Regions from separate parts of the Halomonas tibetensis genome, predicted to be linked through region 2. Evidence: predicted binding sites of a transcription regulator. Region 2 holds the regulator's gene; each other region holds the start of a gene.
The links. Region 2 encodes PhoB, which activates phosphate uptake and scavenging genes when phosphate is short. Its sites were predicted from a motif close to TGTCATANNNNTGTCANA; they were not measured.
Positions count from the first base shown of each region.

Region 1: the regulator PhoB is predicted to act here: its motif matches at 1,173-1,190, upstream of ACFODV_RS05380 (PstS family phosphate ABC transporter substrate-binding protein).
Region 3: the regulator PhoB is predicted to act here: its motif matches at 925-942, upstream of phnC (phosphonate ABC transporter ATP-binding protein).

Region 1 is NZ_JBHRSQ010000008.1:70,582-72,850, forward strand. Features, by position in the region: gene ACFODV_RS05375 (Bcr/CflA family multidrug efflux MFS transporter) at 1-1,105, shown strand, start outside; gene ACFODV_RS05380 (PstS family phosphate ABC transporter substrate-binding protein) at 1,282-2,238, shown strand.
Region 2 is NZ_JBHRSQ010000009.1:178,861-181,129, forward strand. Features, by position in the region: gene phoR (phosphate regulon sensor histidine kinase PhoR) at 1-802, opposite strand, end outside; gene phoB (phosphate regulon transcriptional regulator PhoB) at 804-1,493, opposite strand; gene ubiA (4-hydroxybenzoate octaprenyltransferase) at 1,575-2,269, opposite strand, start outside.
Region 3 is NZ_JBHRSQ010000007.1:94,774-97,042, forward strand. Features, by position in the region: gene ACFODV_RS03240 (2-aminoethylphosphonate--pyruvate transaminase) at 1-41, shown strand, start outside; gene phnX (phosphonoacetaldehyde hydrolase) at 83-901, shown strand; gene phnC (phosphonate ABC transporter ATP-binding protein) at 1,149-1,964, shown strand; gene phnD (phosphonate ABC transporter substrate-binding protein) at 2,008-2,269, shown strand, end outside.

The DNA of each region.
Region 1 (2,269 bases), on a different contig from region 2:
GCCCGCCATGGCGGCCCTGGCCGATGCCGTGGGCGCCAGCATCCACCATACCGAGCTTTCGCTCTCCGCCTTTCTGGCCGGTTTCGCCCTGGGCCAGCTGCTGTTCGGCCCGCTCTCGGATCGCATCGGCCGCAAGCCGGTGCTGCTGGGCGGCCTGGTGGCCTTCTTGCTGGCAAGCCTTGCCATCACCACCGTTAGCTCGCTGCCCGAGCTATTGGCCTGGCGTTTCGTTCAGGCCCTGGGTGGGGGCGCCACGGTGGTCAATTCGGCGGCGATCGTTCGCGACTGCTTCAGCGGACGCGAGGCGGCAAAAGTCATGTCGACCATGGCGATCATCATGCTGCTGGCCCCGCTGGTGGCGCCGGTGGTGGGCAGCGGCCTTCTCTATCTGGGCGAGTGGTGGCTGATCTTCATCTTCCTGGCGGTGTATGCCGCCTTTCTGATGTGGCTGCTCGGCACCCGCCTGCCGGAGACCCGAGCCCCGGGGTCGCCTACGGCCTCGCCGCGCCAGGTGCTGGCCAACTACGCCAGCGTGTTGCGCCACCGCCAGGCCATGGGCTATGTGTGCGCCGCTTCCATGTCGTTTGCGGGGCTGTTCGCCTTCATCACCGCCTCGCCCTTTCTCTACCTGGAGCACTATGGCCTTTCGCCGGGCCTCTATCCCCTGGTATTTGGGGTCAACGTGTTGGCCATGGCGGCTTCCAACCGTCTCAACATCCGCCTGCTGAGACGGCGCAGCCCCCAGCAGAATCTGCGCCTGGGGCTGGCTATCCAGCTGGGAGCGGCCGTTGGCCTGGTGCTGGTGGTGGCCAGCGGCCTGGAGTCGCTGTGGACCATGGTGCCGCTGATCATGGTGTTTGCCGGCACCATCGGCCTGGTGGCGCCCAACGCCATCTCGGCGCTGCTCGATTATTTCCACCACATGAGCGCCACTGCGGCGGCACTGCAGGGCAGCATCCAGTTTTCCTGCGGGGCGCTCGCTGGGGTGCTGGTCGGCGCCTTCGAGGTGGACAGCGCATGGCCCATGGTGGCCACCATGCTCGGCGCCGCGCTGATCGGCAACCTGGGTCTGCGTCTGCTGGCGGGCCGCGCCGGCGATGCCTGAGGCGCGGCTGCTCTGACGGTGAGCTCCGGGAGCGCTGTCACACAAAATTCATCAACCTCTCGCGTCATGTCACCGAAGTGTCACGCGGTCTCCCTATATTCGTTCCCATCGATTCGCGGATAGCGGATCGTGTCCTCAACGCTGCGACAAGCGGCGCACGACACCTGGAGACCAAGATGAAACTCAAGCTTATCGCTGCCGCCGTTATCGGTGCCTCATTCGTCAGCACCGCCGTCATGGCGGAACGCGTCGACCCTAACCTGCCCGACTACGAGTCTGTGAGCGGCATTTCCGGCAATATGACCAGCATCGGTTCCGACACCCTAAACAACCTGATGACTCTCTGGGCCGAGGAGTTCGCGGGCTTATATCCGAACATCAATATTCAGATCCAGGGCGCGGGTTCGAGCACCGCCCCCACCGCCCTGACCGAAGGTACCGCCCAGTTTGGCCCGATGAGCCGCGAGATGCGTACCTCTGAAGTGCAGTCCTTCGAGGACCGTCACGGCTACCCGCCGACCATGGTGCCGGTGGCCATCGACGCCCTGGCCATCTACGTCAACCAGGACAACCCCCTGGAAAGCATCACCGTGCCTCAGGTCGATGCTATCTTCTCCGGCACCCGCCGCTGCGGTTACCCGGAAGACATTACCCGCTGGGGCCAGCTGGGCCTGGAAGGCAGCTGGGCAAACCGTGACATGACCCTCTACAGCCGTAACGCCGTCTCCGGCACCTATGGCTTCTTCGCCGAGAATGCCCTTTGCGGCGGCGACTTCAAGGACTCCATCAACGAGCAGCCGGGTTCCGCCTCGGTGGTACAGGGCGTCAGCGAGTCGATCAACGGCATCGGCTACTCCGGCATTGGCTATATCACCTCTCAGGTCCGCGCCGTACCGGTGGCCCGTGACGAGGGCGAGGAGGCCTTCGAGGTGGATAACGAGAACTACCCGCTGGCCCGCTTCCTGTTCGTCTACGTGAACAAGCACCCCAACGAGGATCTGGCTCCGCAGCAGGTCGAGTTCCTGCGCATGGTGCTCTCCAAGCAGGGCCAGGAAGTGACCGCCCGCGACGGCTATATCCCGCTGCCCGAGACCGTGGCCAGCCGCGTGCGCGGCGAGCTGGGTATCGACTGATCAGCAAATAGTAAAGGCGTTACCCGGGGGC
Region 2 (2,269 bases):
TCTCCAGGCGCGACAGCAGCAGCAGGTCGCTCACCAGGTTTTGCATTCGATGGGTCTGTTCCTGCATCTGATGCAGACCCCGGGCGAAGCGCGGCGGCAGCTGGTCGGCGTAGGTGTCATAGGTCTCCAGGTAGCCGGCCAGTACGGTGAGCGGGGTACGCAGCTCGTGGGAGACATTGGCCACGAAGTCGCGTCTCATCTCCTCCAGGCGGTGCAGGCGGGTGATGTCGCGGGCCATCAGCAGCCGCTCATCATCGCCGTAGAGAGTAATCTGGAACTGCAGCACCATCTGCTCATCGATGGGCGAGCGTAGGGTCAGCGGCTCCCGGTAGTCGCGCGTGTGGAAGTAGTCGATGAAGCGAGGGTCGCGCAGCAGGTTGGTGATGTGGTGACCGCGGTCATGGGAGGTTCGCAGTCCCAGCATGCGTTCGGCGGCGCTGTTCCACCATTCCATATCACCATGGCGGTCGAGCATCACCACGCTGTCGCGCATCGCCTCGGAGGACTCCTGGATGCGTTTGATGATGCCCAGCAGCCGCTCCTGGGTATGACGTTGCCCTTTCTGGTAGCGATACAGGCGGTCGAAGAGCTCGCCCCACACCCCCGTGGCGGCAGGGGGCTCGGCCTGGGGCGTAAGCGTCAGCCAGCGGTGAAGACGGTAGAGCCGTTGGAGATGAAAGACCAGACAGGCGGCAAGCCCGATGGCCAGTCCTAACCCGGCGTAGGACACAATCCAGCCCACCAATAGGCCGCCAGCGGCCAGCAGGAGGAGACGCCACACTTCTCGCTTCCAGAGGCCCACGTCAACCCTTGGCAGAGAACCGGTAGCCGGTGCCGCGCACCGTCTGTACCAGATGCTGGTGACGCTCGCCAAGCGCCTTGCGCAGGCGACGGATATGCACGTCCACGGTGCGCTCCTCTACGTAGACATTGCCACCCCACACCTGATCCAGCAGTTGGCTGCGGGTATAGGCACGTTCCTGGTGAGTCATGAAGAACTGCAGCAGGCGATACTCGGTGGGGCCCATTTCCACGGCCTTGCCGCTGGCGATAACCCGATGACTGACCGGGTCAAGGAGCAGGCCGTCCACCTCCACGGCCTCTTCGATTCCCTGGGGCGTGGCGCGTCGCAGCACCGCCTTGAGGCGGGCGACCAGTTCACGGGGCGAGAAGGGCTTGGTGATGTAGTCGTCGGCACCAGCCTCGAGTCCCTGGATCTTGTTGTCCTCCTCTCCCTTGGCAGTGAGCATGATGATCGGCAGCTCGGCGGTAGTCGGTTCGCGTTTGAGGCGCCGGGCCAGTTCGATGCCGCTGGTACCAGGCATCATCCAGTCGAGCAGCACCAGGTCGGGCTGGTGGTCGACGATCATGGCGTGTGCGGCCTGGGCGTTGTCCGCCTCGAGCACGCGGTAGTCTGCCATCTCAAGCGCCACCGCGATCATCTCGCGGATCGGCGCTTCATCATCGACGATCAAAACGGTCTTGGCGGTCATCCGGAGGCCTCGGAGCAGTGACGGATCGATGACGATCTCACCACGCTAGTATGACACTCGCATGACAATGCCGCCTGCGCTTCATGCCCCGGAGGCCGGCCAGAGGCTGAGAGCGAGGCCGGCGAATACCAGAAGCCCCGACCAGTGGTTATTCAGGAAGGCCTGGAAGCAAGGGTCGCGCTCGCGGTGGCGGATCAGGAACTGCTGGTGCACGAAGGTGGCCGCCATGGCCGCCAGGCCCAGCCAGAAAAAGCCGCCCAATCCCAGGCGCAGCCCCACCCAGGTCAGCAGCAGCAGCGTCAGGCCTTGGAGCAGTCCGATCATGAGCCGATCGGCACGACCGAACAGCACCGCCGTGGACTTGATGCCGATCCTGAGGTCGTCGTCGCGGTCGACCATGGCGTACTGGGTGTCGTAGGCCACGGTCCATGCCATGTTGGCCAGGAACAGCAGCCATGCCTCGGCGGGGATATGGCCCAGCACCGCGCCGAAGGCCATGGGGATGGCCCAGGAGAAGGCGGCGCCGAGGAACAGCTGTGGCAGGTGGGTGTAGCGCTTCATGAAGGGGTAAATAAAGGCCAGCGCTACGCCCACCAGTGAGAGCATCACGGTGAAGAGGTTGGTGAACCAGACGAGCACGAAGGCGGCCATCACCAGGATCAGGAACAGCGCCTGGGCTTCCCCTTCGCTGATGCGGCCGGTGGCCAGGGGGCGGTGGCGGGTGCGTTTGACGTGACCGTCGAAGTGGCGGTCGGCGTAGTCGTTGACCACGCAGC
Region 3 (2,269 bases), on a different contig from region 2:
TGGCCGCCATGGGCGTGGACGATTGCCGTCCGGCCGCTTGATATCCCGACTGGAGTTTGATTTCCCAACTGGAGAGAGTGTCATGAAATACCGTACCCCGGAGCGGCTCGAAGCCGCCATCCTCGACTGGGCCGGCACCGTGGTGGACTTTGGTTCATTCGCGCCTACACAGATCTTCGTTGAGGCCTTTGACGAAGTGAAGGTGGCGATCAGTCTGGCAGAGGCTCGCGGCCCCATGGGCGTGGGGAAGTGGGATCACATTCGCGCGCTCTGCGATGACCCGGCGATCGCCGCCCGTTTCGAACAGGCTGCCGGTCATATCCCTACCGATGACGACGTTACAGCGCTGTATGAGCGCTTCATGCCACTTCAGATCGCCAAGATCGGCGAGCACTCGGCGCTGATCCCCGGAGCCCTGGAGGCCATCGCCGCCCTGCGCCAGCAGGGCATGAAGATCGGCTCTTGCTCGGGCTATCCCGCAGTGGTGATGGAGCAAGTAGTAACACGGGCCCAAGAGCAAGGGTTCGAAGCCGACCATGTGGTAGCCAGCGATGAGGTGCCCAACGGGCGACCCCATCCGGCTCAGGCGCTGGCCAACGTGATTGCCCTAGGCATTACGGATGTCGCCGCCTGCGTCAAGGTGGACGACACCGTCCCCGGCATTCTCGAGGGGCGTCGGGCCGGCATGTGGACGGTAGGGCTGACCTGTTCCGGTAACGCTCTTGGGTTCAGTTACGCCGAGTTTCGTGACATGCCTGCCGCTTTGTTGGCGGAAAAGCGCTCGAGTATCGAGAGTCAGTTTGCGCCCGCCCAGCCACACTTTCTGATCGACACCATTGCCGATCTTCCATCGGTAATTGATGAGATCAATGCCCGGTTGTCACGAGGGGAGCGGCCTTAAGGGCTGAATTTGTGATAGCTGGGCATGACACTTGGGTGACAGTTTGGCGTTGAGCTATGCCGTATGTTTTCTAAGGCGTTGTTTTGTATGAGCCCTGTTCTTGAGATAGGCAAAAGGTGGGCTCAGTAAGGCGTTTTTTTTCACAACAATGAAATCATCTAGACAAGTTGCCTTCATCTCTGGCGCGTATTCTATGTGACATGCAACCACCGCATGACGCCACATGACGTGGCAGGAGGGTAGGGCAATGCTACGTGTGGATAATGTCAGCAAAAGTTACGGAAAATCTCGAGTCATTCATGATCTTAGCTTCGAGATACCAGAAGGGCAGATGGTTGGTGTTATTGGCCGATCTGGGGCAGGGAAGTCAACGCTCCTTCGCATGGTGAATCGGCTTACAGATGTTTCTGAAGGGCGTATCAACTTTGGTGGTGAGCCAGTAAGCCAGCTGAAAGGGAAAGCCCTACGACAGTGGCGGGGACAAACTGCCATGATCTTTCAGCAGTTCAATCTGATTCCTCGTCTGGATGTCATCACTAACGTGTTGATGGGGCGAATAGCCCACCATGGCAGCTTACCCTCCATGTTCAAGCTGTTCAGTCGCGAGGAAAAGGCGCAGGCCATCCAGGCACTTGAGCAGCTGGACCTGGCGGACAAGGCGCTGCAACGTGCGGGCAATCTGTCGGGCGGTCAGCAGCAGCGCGTAGCGATTGCCCGAGCCATGATGCAGTCCCCTCGTATTATGCTGGCCGATGAGCCAATTGCCTCTTTGGATCCCCGTAGTGCAGCAATGGTGATGGACGCACTGAAAGAGATTAATCAGTCCAGGGGTATCACGGTGATGTGTAACCTTCACTCGCTGGAAACAGCTCGCCAGTACTGTGACCGTGTCATCGGCATGCTCCATGGTGAGATGGTTTTTGATGGTTCTCCCTCTCAGCTAGATCACGATACGGTCCAGCGTATATACGGCGTTGGTGATGACGAAAAGGCAGTCAATGAAACAGTAACGTCTGGAGAAATATGGTCGAAACAACCACCAGCTGCCTCTGCTTTTGCTTGACAAACTAAACCAAACTTCCATCCAGTATACGGTGATAAAGATCATGGCTCGTACCACACTCAAGTGCGTTGTTGCTTCGGCTCTCCTGTGCCCTCTCGCAGTGACAGCTGCTCACGCCGACTGGCGTGATGATTATCCTGTTGTCACTATCGGTGCTACAACGGTGGAAAACCAAGCTGCCACTATCGATCGGTTCCAGCCCCTGGCCGACTATTTTGAAGAACAGCTTGGCGTCAAGATGCAAATCCAGCAGGCCAACGACTATGCAGCCGTAGTTCAGGCACTTACGGCGGGACATATCCACT